2 regions of the Roseateles sp. GW821-FHT02E12 genome follow, and region 1 is predicted to be linked to the other one. Evidence: riboswitches for the same ligand, from Rfam matches in the RefSeq annotation. Region 1 holds a riboswitch; the other holds the start of a gene.
The links. Region 1 has a riboswitch for cyclic di-GMP ahead of AC07V5_RS02450 (hypothetical protein). Riboswitches for the same ligand answer to the same signal wherever they lie in the genome.
Positions count from the first base shown of each region.

Region 2: linked by a shared signal. The riboswitch ahead of AC07V5_RS09320 (S53 family peptidase) and the one ahead of AC07V5_RS02450 (hypothetical protein) in region 1 are both predicted to bind cyclic di-GMP.

Region 1 covers NZ_JBWKVK010000001.1:521,527-526,881, reverse strand. Annotated here, with positions in the region: gene AC07V5_RS02455 (SRPBCC family protein) at 1-283, shown strand, start outside; gene AC07V5_RS02450 (hypothetical protein) at 290-1,126, opposite strand; cyclic di-GMP riboswitch class I at 1,221-1,310, opposite strand; gene AC07V5_RS02445 (hypothetical protein) at 1,433-2,890, opposite strand; gene AC07V5_RS02440 (ABC transporter ATP-binding protein) at 2,893-3,774, opposite strand; gene AC07V5_RS02435 (GntR family transcriptional regulator) at 3,774-4,166, opposite strand; gene AC07V5_RS02430 (OmpA family protein) at 4,447-5,061, shown strand; gene AC07V5_RS02425 (TonB-dependent receptor plug domain-containing protein) at 5,302-5,355, shown strand, end outside.
Region 2 covers NZ_JBWKVK010000001.1:1,958,718-1,964,072, reverse strand. Annotated here, with positions in the region: gene AC07V5_RS09330 (hypothetical protein) at 1-786, shown strand, start outside; gene AC07V5_RS09325 (molybdopterin-dependent oxidoreductase) at 862-3,066, shown strand; cyclic di-GMP riboswitch class I at 3,229-3,324, shown strand; gene AC07V5_RS09320 (S53 family peptidase) at 3,383-5,185, shown strand.

The DNA.
Region 1 (5,355 bases):
GTCCTTCACCAACCTCACCACCGGCAACGGCCACAGCTTCGGCGGCCGCTATCTGGAGCTGGAGCCGGGCCGCAAGCTGCGCTACACGGCCACCTTCGACGACCCCAACCTGCCTGGCGAGATGACGACGACGGTCTGGCTGGAGCCGGTGTTCTGCGGCACCGAGATGCGCGTCGAGCAGAGCGGCATCCCGGCCCTGATCCCGGTACAGGCCTGCTACATGGGCTGGCAGGAGTCGTTGACGCTGCTGGCCCAGCTGGCCGAGCCGGAAATCCAGCAGTAGGGCGACTTACTTGACGCCTGGCGTCGGCACGACGGCTGCCATCGCGGCCTTGAAGGCGGGGTCGGCCAGCAGCGCGTTCCACGCCGCCATCAGCGAGCCGTACTCGCCCGACGCGATCTTCTTGGCGTTGATGGCGGCCGTGAGGGTGGCGTTCAGGCGCACCAGCGCGTCGTACTTGGCGTAGCCCTTGCCCTTGAGCTGGGTCACCGCGTAGTTGCTGTAGCCCCAGGCGTTGTTCAGGTTGTTCCAGTCACCGGAGCCGGGCTGGATGTAGACGACGGGTGCCGGCGTTGGCGCCGGAGCAGGCGCAGGCGCCGAGGCCACGGGCGCCGGGGCCGGCGCGGCGACGGGCTTGCCGCAGGTGCCCGTCACGTTGATGCGCACCCAGCCCGTGCTCGGCACACCGTCGACGTTGACGACGACCTTCACGTTGTTGGCGCCGGCGAAGAGATAGGGCTGCGTCCAGATCGTCTTGACGACCTTGGGCACCAGCGCGATCTGCGTGTTCTGCGCGATCAGTGTGTCATTGCTGTAGATGCGGTTGGCGCTGGTGGCGACGGCCGTGTTGCTGACCTCGTCGTACTTGAAGTTGAAGGCGCAGCGACCGAGGCTGGAGATGAAGGCGTCCTTCTCGCTGACGGTGATCTGCGGCATCGCGCCCGAGGCGGTGCCGTTGGCGGCGACGAGCATCGGTGCGGCCTGGGCGATGACGGTCTGGCCGTCGCTCTTGACGATGCGCACGAGGCCGGTGAGCTGGGCCGTCGGGTCAGCGGCGAAGCTGGCCTGGGCGAACAGAGCGAGGGCAGCAGAAATTGCGCTGAGGGCAGTGGCTTGGAACTTCATGGCGTGGTCTTTCGGGTTGATGCAAAGGGTGGGGCTACGAGGCAGTAGCCGGCACCTCCCCGTGTGCCACGCTGCGGACATGTCCTTGTCCGCCTAGGGCGGCCCCGCTATCTGTTGCCCTGGAAAGGCACGAAGACCGGAGGCTTTGCGTCCCCGTCTTTCAACGGGTTTGCCGACTGCATGGACGTCAGTGTGCGGATGTAAGCCGTGTTTTGTCCGTGCGCCAGTTCACGAACAAACACCCCCGCCCGGCGAGCGGTGCGAGGCTCGCGACGAGCGGTTTTTTGAAGCTTGCGGCCGGCTTGCTCAGGCCGCGCGACCGGCCGGCAGGGCCGATGGTGCTTGGCTGAGCGCCCGCCAGCGCCAGGCCAGCAGCGCGGCACTCAGCACCAGGCTGATGCCGGCCAGCAGCCAGACCAGTCCGTCCAGCCAAACGCACAAGCCCCACAGCACCGCGTTCAGCAGGAAGAAGCCAAGCACCGGCTTCGAGGTTGTCCAGGGCGTGGGCGCGCGCATGGTGGCGGGTGCGCGTGTCAGGTTCAGGATGCCCATCGGCAGGGCCGCTACGGACAGGCTCAGCAACGCTGGACTGCCGGTCAGCAGCAGCAGGCCGCCCAGCAGCAGCGTCGTCACGCCCCAGGCGAGCAGGAAGTGGCGCAGCTGGATGAATGCCACCGCGCGGTTCAGCTGGCGGCCCTGAGGCATGCCGGGCAGCAGCACCAGCAGCGCTTGTTCGCGCCGGGTATGCCAGAGCATGTTGCGCAGCCCGAAGCCGGGAGTGAAGCCGGTGAGGGCCAGCACAAAGCCGATGGCGCCCGTCGCGTTGCCGAAGATGGCGTTCGGCCCAACGTTCAGCAGCGCGAAGAACAGTGCGAAGCCCAAGCCTATGCATGGCAGCGACAGGGCCGCACCCACCCCTTGGCGCAGCCAGTGCTGGAGGCCGTGCAGCGCAAGTTCGGCGCGCGCCATCACGCTGGCCTGTCGCGGCTGCGCCCGGGCCAGCAGCCGCGAGAGCCACTTGGCCGCGAGCGTGTCGACCGGCCGGGCGAACCATTCGCCGGCGCGTCCGGGCGTGCTGACGCTGCCGCGGTTGCCGGCCATGCCGCTGCGTGCCAGCTTGAGCGCGCTCTGCCGCCGCGCGTAGGTGTTACGGTGGTCGACGTCCCCGGTGCCGTAGATCCGCGCCAGCAACGCACCCAGCACGACCAGGCTCAGCGCCAGCCAGACCCAGGGCTGGATCTGCCAGAAGTCGACCAGCGCATGCCACTGCGGTGCCAGGCGCTCGTGCAGACGCAGCGGCGCGATGAAGGACGGGGTCACGTACAGCACGATCGCCCAAAGCCAGTGGCGCTGGCCCCAGGCGGCGACGACCCCGATCACGGCGGCCGCCAGCAGCAGGGGTGGCAGCGGCACGTTGCCCGCGAGCGCTAGCCACGCCAGCACACCCTGCACGCCACTGATCAAGAGCCAGACGATCAGCGTGGCCTGGCGCAGCCGCCGCAGGTGCCCGGGCACGAGGCGGGTGGTGGTGGGGTGGTTCTGCTCCAGCAGGTTCACGAGCAGCATCACCCACAGCCCGAACGACGCGAGGACGAGCACCGTGCCGGCGATGGCGATGCGCAACTGCATGACCGGCATGAACCACAGCGCGACGCACAGGCCGGCCAGCACCACGCCGTAGAACAGGGGGCGGAACCAGCGGCTGCTGTCCATGTTCGACTGGCGCCAGAACGCCAGCAGGATCTGGTTGAAGCTTGCGGTCATGGTCAGGTCAGTTCGGCGAACAAGTCGTCCAGGTTCACGCGGTCGGCGGCCACGTCGGCCGGCAGCGCGGCATTGGCCGGCAGCCGCGCCAGCACGCGCTCGCGGCCGGCCTCCAGCGGCGTGCGCTTGAGGGGCTGTGCGCCCAGGCGGCCCATCAGGCCGGCCATCTCGGACACGCTGCCGGTGAAGGCGCGCACCTGGTCCAGCAGCTCGTCCAGCGGGGCCTGCAGCGCGATGCGGCCCTGGCTCATGAAGGCGAGATTGAAGGCCACGCGTTCCAGGTCCGACAGGATGTGGGTGGAGAACACGACGGTGGTACCGCGGTCCAGCACCTGGTCCACCAGCTCGCGCAGGAAGTCGCGCCGGCCCACCGGGTCCAGGCTGGCGACGGGCTCGTCCAGCACCAGCAGGTCGGGCTCGTGGGCCAGAGCCCGGATGATGGACAGGCGCTGCTGCTGGCCGCCCGAGAGCTTGCGGATAGGCCGGTCGCGCGGGATCTCCCAGCGCGACAGCAGGCCCTCCACGCGCGACTCGTTCCAGCGCGGGTAGAAGCTCCTGAAGTAGGCCAGCAGCTGCGTCGCCGTGAAGCCTTCGAACAAGTCGTTCTGCTGCGGCACATAGCCGATGCGCGCGCGCGCCGTGTCGTCCAGCCGTGCAGCATCCTGGTCGAAGACCTTCACGTTGCCGGCCTGCGGCTCACGCAGGCCCAGCAGCGTTTCCAGCAGCGTCGTCTTGCCGGCGCCGTTGCGACCCAGCAGGCCCACGACCTGGCCGGGCAGCAGCTGCCAGTCCAGGTTGCGCAGCACGCTGCTGCCTTCGGCGTAGGACAGGCTCACGCCGCTCAGTTGGGCGCTAGGGGATTCGGTATGCGGAAAGTGAGTCATCAGGCTTGCTCGTCGAGGATGGTCTTGAACAACTGCAGGGTCTGCGCCTTCGTTAGCTCCAGCTGGTGCGCTTCGGCAGCGGCTTTTTCCAGCGTCGGGCGCAGCAACTCGACGCGGTCGGCGGTGGGCTGGGCCTTCTGGTGCTGGGCCGCCACCACCATGGACAGGCCACGCCGGCGCTCCAGCACGCCCTCCATCTCCAGCATCGAATAGGCCTTGGAGATGGTCATGGGGTGCACGGCCAGTGCCTGGGCCAGCTCGCGCACGGAGGGGATCTCGTCGCCCGCCTTCAGCTGCCCCGCCGCGACGCGCCGCCTGACCTGCTCGATGAGCTGGCGGTAGATCGGCTCGGGCGAGCCGGTGTTGATGTGGACGAAGTGGGTGGGATCCATGTGTACTGCCAACGTGTACTAGTACGATAGTACACATGGACAGTTGCCGTCAAGCCTTTGCACGAAACGGTGGAGCGGGTGCTGGCGTTGAGCGGCATCGCTCGGGCGCAGCCGAAGGCCCGGGCGGGGCTTTGGCCGATCTGTGCCCGTCGCGCTGTAGTGCGGAACGGTAAGGCTTTGTTCAGCCCGGTTAACGGCGCAAGGATTGCTCACAGCTCGGTACGTTTGCCCCGGAGGGACTGCCTAGAGTCGCGCCTCTTCTTCCTTCACGAGCCTACCGATGTCGAGACTTTCGCCCCTGATCGTTGCCAGCAGCGTCCTGTTGCTGAGCGCTTGCGCCACCAAGGATTTCGTCAAGGAGACCGTCGCGCCGGTGCAGACCAGCGTGGACGGCCTCGGCACCCGCGTGCAGGCGCATGACGACGGCCTCAAGGCCCTGGATGGCCGTCTGCAGGGCAGCGAGGCGCGCATGCTGGCCCTGCTGCAGCAGGAGGCTGCGGCGCGAACCCAGGCCTTCAACAATCTGCCCAAGCCACCCGGCCTGCTGATGAGCGCCGTGCTGACCGATGACAAGATCAAGTTCAGCTCGGGCCGCGCCCAGCTCACCGAGCAGGCCGGCCAGGAACTCGATCAGATCGTCGCCAAGCTCAAGGCCGACAACCAGCCGGTGTTCGTCGAAATCCAGGGCCACACCGACGCGACCGGCAGCGACACGATCAACCAGCAACTGGGCCTCAAGCGGGCCGAAGCCGTGCGCCTGCACCTGGCCCGCGCCGGCCTGCCGCTGGCGCGCATGGCAACCATCAGCTACGGCGAATCTGCGCCCCTGGCCGACAACAACACCCGCGAAGGCCGCAGCACGAACCGGCGTGTTCAGCTGATCGTGATGCGCTGAGCTGGGGGGGAGCCGCTCGGCTCTCGCCCGGTATCAACCGCTGCCTGCCCGACGCGAATACCGCGCTCGGGTACTCCGGCCAGCCGTAGCCCACGCTGCAAGGGGTTGGGATGCCCATGTGCAGCCTGGCTGCCTGAGGGGTGCGCCTGGGGGCCCTCGACGGCGTGCTGAAAATTGCCGAAGCGCGCGATGCGCGGGCGTAGGATGGTTCGCAGTCTCGGCTCCGCGGGGACCTTCATGATGCAGACCCACCGTCGGCGCTGGCTGGTGATCGCGATGCTTGCTGCCGCGGGC
Region 2 (5,355 bases), 1.4 Mb from region 1:
GCCACGGGACTGACGACCTGCGGGCTGCTGCTCGCGCTGGCTGCGCCACCGGCTTCTGCCGACACCTGCCCGGCCCAGTTGCGCGTGGGCGTCATCGACTACGAGCTGCGTCCGCTGCTGATGGCCATTGAGCGCAGCGCCGCGCCCCAAGGCCTGCTGATCGACTGGGTGCGCTCTGCCGCCACGCGCGGCGGCTGCTCACCCATGCTCAGCTTCGAGCGCATGCCGATACGGCGCGGCCGGGTCGAACTGGAGCGCGGCAGCATCGACATCTGGGCCGTCTCGCTGCCCGATTCGCAGTTGGTCGAGCTGTCGACGCTGCCGGTGGTGCGCGGCGCACCCGACCCGCAGCTGGGCTTCTACCGCTCCACCTATTCGCTCTATGTGCTGTCTGGCGAGTCACGCGTCAGCTGGGACGGCAACCGCCTGAGCGGGCCAGGCGAGTTCAGCGTCGGCATCGCGCCAATCCAAGCGCTGGCCGACCTGAGCCATGACAAGGGCTGGACGGTAGACCGCGCGGTGGACACGCCCAGCGCCTTGGCCAAGTTGCTGTCGGGCCGGCACCTGGCGGCCATCCTGCCCGACCCGGCCATCGCGGCCCAGCCGCCCCAACTGACGCAGAAGCTGCGCCGCCTGACGCCGCCGGTGCTGACCTCCTGGTACCACTCGCCCGCCAGCAAAGCCTTTGCAGCCCGCTATCCCGACTTCATGCGCGGCTACTGGCTGGAGCTGTGCCGCCTCGGGCGCGCCGAGCAGCGCGAGACCCAGCCCTGCCGGGAATCCTGAGTCCCGCTGTCACCCAGGCGCCGCGCAGCGCCTGCCGGTCGTCCCACAATCGGCCGCAAACCACGGAGACAAGCCATGCCCGATAGCCACTACCGCATCTGCCCGCTGTGTGAGGCCTGCTGCGGGCTGGAAGTGAAGACCGAAGGCGCCAAGGTCATCAGCATCCGCGGCGCGGACAACGACGTCTTCAGCCACGGCTACCTCTGCCCCAAGGGCGTCAGCCTGAAGGGCCTGCACGAAGACCCCGACCGCTTGCGCACGCCGCTGATCAAGCGCGACGGCAAGTTCGTCGAGGCGAGCTGGGATGAGGCCTTTGCCGAGATCGAGAAACGCCTGCTGCCGATCTGGCGCGACAAGGGGCCGGACTCGGTGGCGTTGACCATCGGCAACCCAGCCGCGCACAAGGTGAGCCTTTTGGCCTACACGCCGCGCCTGGTGCGGGCGCTCGGCACACGCAATGCCTTCAGTGCGTCGACGCTGGACCAGATGCCCAAGCAGCTCAGCGCCGGCTTGATGTTTGGCCACTGGCTGAGCATCCCCCTGCCCGACATCGAGCGCTGCGACTACCTGCTCATCCTGGGCGGCAACCCGATGATCAGCAACGGCAGCCTGTGGACGGTGCCCGACTACCGCGGCAAGGCCAAGGCCATGCGGGCGCGCGGCGGGCGCATCGTCGTGGTGGACCCGCGCCGCAGCGAGACGGCAGCGGCGGCCGACGAACACCTGGCCATCCGCCCGGGTGGCGATGCGCTGCTGCTGGCCGGCATTGCGCACACGTTGTTCGACGAAGGCCTGGTCAAGCTGGGCCGGCTGGAACAACACATCAACGGCCTGGCCGAAGCCCGTGCCGCCGTGCAGCCCTTCGCGCCCGAGGTGACGGCCGCCGGCTGCGGCATCCCGGCCGACACGCAACGCCGCATCGCCCGCGAGATCGCCAGCGCGCCGCGTGCCGCCGTCTACGGCCGCATCGGTACCTGCACGACGCGCTTCGGCACGGTCAACTCCTGGCTGGTCGACCTCATCAACGTGCTGACCGGCAACCTCGACCGCGAAGGTGGCGCGATGTTCGCCAAGGCCGCCGCCTTCGCGCCCAACACGCAAGGCAAGCCGGGCAGTGGCAAGGGCATCACCACCGGCCGGCGCAAGAGCCGCGTGTCCGGTGCGCCGGAGGTCTTCGGCGAGCTGCCAATCACGGTCATGGCCGAGGAAATGGAAACCGCGGGCGAGGGCCAGATCAAGGCCCTCATCAGCATCGCCAGCAACCCGGTGCTGTCGGCCCCCGGCGGCCCGCGCATCGCCCAGGCGTTGGAAGGCCTGGACTTCATGCTGAGCCTGGACATCTACGTCAACGAGACCAGCCGCCACGCCGACGTCATCCTGCCGGGCCTGTCGCCGCTGGAAGACCTGCACTTCGACGTCGCCTTCCCGCAGTTGAGCCACCGCAACCACGCGCGCTTCTCGGGCCCGGTGTTCGACGCTCCAGCCGGCACGCCGCAGGAGTGGCAGACCATCCTGCGCCTGTGCGCCCTGCTGGAAGGCCGTGGCCTGAATGTGGACGTGGCGCAGCTCGACGACGAGGCCATAGAGGCCGACGTGAAACGCTTTGCCGGCGACCAGACACCCGCCGTGCTGGCCGCGCTGCAACCCTGGCGCGGCCCCGAACGCCTCATCGATCTGCAACTGCGCGTCGGCCCCTATGGCGACCAGTTCGGCCGCAAGCCCGATGGCATCAACCTGGCCAAGGTCAGGGCCGCAAGCACCGTTGAAGGTGGCGGCATCGACCTCGGCGCGCTCACGCCGCGCATCCCCGAGGTGCTGCGCACGCCCAGCGGCAAGATCGAGCTCGCGCCGCCTTCGGTGCTGGCCGACCTGGCCCTGGTGAAGGCCGAGCCCGCACCCGAGTTCAGCCTCATCGGCCGCCGCGACACGCGCTCGGGCAACAGCTGGATGCACAACCTGCCCGTGCTCGCCAAAGGGCCGGAGCGCTGCACGCTGCTGGTCAACCCGAGCGATGCAGATCGGCTGGGCCTGGCCGAATTCGCCAAGGTCAAGAGCGCCGTCGGCGAACTGATCGCCCGCGTCGAACGCAGCGCCGACATGAGCCCCGGCGTCGTCAGCCTGCCGCATGGCTGGGGGCACGACCTGGACGGCGTGCAACTCGCCGTGGCGCGCGAACGGCCGGGCGTCAACATGAACGCGCTGCTGGACGACGCGGCGCGCGACCCGCTGAGCGGCAACGCCGTGCTGAGCGGAGTGGCGGTGGAGATCGCGCCGGCTTGAACTTGTGTCTTGCGTGACACAAAGCAACGACACGGCAGATACGCACGAAACCCAGACTCGCGGCATCGAAAGCTCACGCCGCGCACCGAGGCAGAGTTCACGGGCAGCCCCTGGCCACCCGTGCACGCCAACACCTCGGCGCCTAGACTGAACCTGTTTTACCAACCCTGAGGGCAAACCCGTCGAAAGGCGGGGACGCAAAGCCACCGGCCTACCGCGCTTGCAGCACGCAAGCGCCATGGCAGCGGGGCCGCCAAGACCCAAGGTCTTGATCGGCGTGGCCCTCTGTTTCTCTTCTTCTGCACGAGAACCGGCCATGCGCAGTACCCGCCACCTCTCCTGGACCCTCAGCCTCCTCACCGCCGCGGCCCTGACCGCCTGTGGGGGCGGCAGCGACAGCCCGACCGTCCAGGCCAGCGCGGCACCCTCGGCCATCTCACTGAACGTCGATCTGGAGGATGGCGCCGCAGCGGCCTCCGTTGCCCAGCCCAGCTTCCACACCGCCGCCGTCGACCTGGACGAGCCCGACAACGGCGCGGCGCCGCACCGCGCGATGGCCCTCTCGGGCGTCGCCACCAAGGGCCTGACGCGCGAGCGCCTGGACGACGCCCAGCGCCCCCATGCCCTCGCCTCGGGCGCCGGTGAAGCCGCCCCCATGGCCACGTCCACCGCCGTCACGGTCTACACGCCGGCCCAGATCCGCGCCGCCTACGGCCTGCCGGCCCTGCCTGCCAGCACCGCGGGCCTCACCGCCGCCCAGGCCGCCCAGCTCGGCGCCGGCCAGACCATCTACATCGTCAACGCCAAGCACGACCCCAACATCGCCGCCGAGCTGGCCGCCTTCAACGCCAAGTTCGGCCTGCCTACCTGCACCTCGCGCACGCTGGCCGCCAACGCCAGCCTGCCGCTGGCCACGGCGTCCAAGACCGCCTGCGAACTGGTCGTCGCCTACAGCACCACCGCCGGTGCATTGACCGCTACCGCGCCCGCCTACGACAGCGGCTGGGCCACCGAGATCGCGTTGGACGTGCAGTGGGCCCATGCCACCGCGCCGCTGGCCCGACTCGTCCTCATCGAGGCGCCGGATGCCGGCGTGGGCAGCCTGTCCAAGGCCGTCGCGCTGGCCAACAAGATGGGTGCCGGCGTCGTGTCCATGAGCTTTGGCGCGGCCGAGGGCAGCTGGACGACGAGCTACGACAGCGCCTTCTCCGCCACCGGCATGAGCTACCTCGCCGCCACCGGCGACGACGGCGCGGCCGTGTCCTGGCCCTCGGTGTCCACGCGTGTCGTGGCCGTCGGCGGCACGACGCTGACCTACACCGGCAGCGGCGCCCGCAGCGAGACGACCTGGACCGGCACCGGCGGCGGCACCAGCGCCTATGTGGCCCTGCCCAGCTACCAGAGCGGCACCATCGGCGGCTATGCCAAGCGCGCCGTCGCCGACGTGGCCTTCAATGCCGACCCCAACTCCGGCCAATACGTGGCCCTGATCAGCCCGGGCACGACGACGACGCGCTGGGTCAGCGCCGGCGGCACGAGCCTGGCCACACCGCAGTGGGCCGGCCTGCTCGCCGTGGCCAACGCGATGCGCGTGGCCTCGGCCAAGACCGTGCTCGGCCAGCCGCATGCAGCCCTGTATCAGCAGATCGGCGCCGTGCCGACCCAATACGCCGTCGCCTTCAAGGATGTGGCCAGCGGCAGCAACGGCACGTGCACAACTTGTGCAGCCAAGACCGGCTACGACACACCCACCGGCTGGGGCACGCCTAACGCCAGTGCGCTACTGACCAGCCTGAGCGGTGCCAGCGTCACCAGCAGCAGCAGCAGCACGACGACAACAACCACCAGCACCGCCCCGACGCTGACCACCGCCAGCCTCGCCGGCACCGCCGGCAAGGCCTTCACCGGCACCATCGGCTACAGCGCACCGGGCGCAACCTCGCTGTCCATCTCCATCAGCGGCGCACCCAGCGGCATGAGCTTCTCGGCCAGCAGCGGCGGCATCGCCGTGAGCTGGGCCAGCCCTGTGGCAAGCAGCAGCACCCTCGTCATCACGCTGAAGGACAACCTCGGCCAGACAACGACGGGCAACGTGACGGTGAAGATCAACGCCTCCTGAGCATCAGTGGGCTCAGCCCGAGGCCGCCGGCCCGGGCTTGTACAGGCCGGGCTGCGCGCCAACGGGCAGTGCGAGGGGAGCGAGCAGCAGCGCAGCGATGCTGCCTGCGGCGTGGTTTTTCTTGAGCATTCGAAGACTCTCCTCTGAGGGAAAAGTCCGAGCGCACGGTT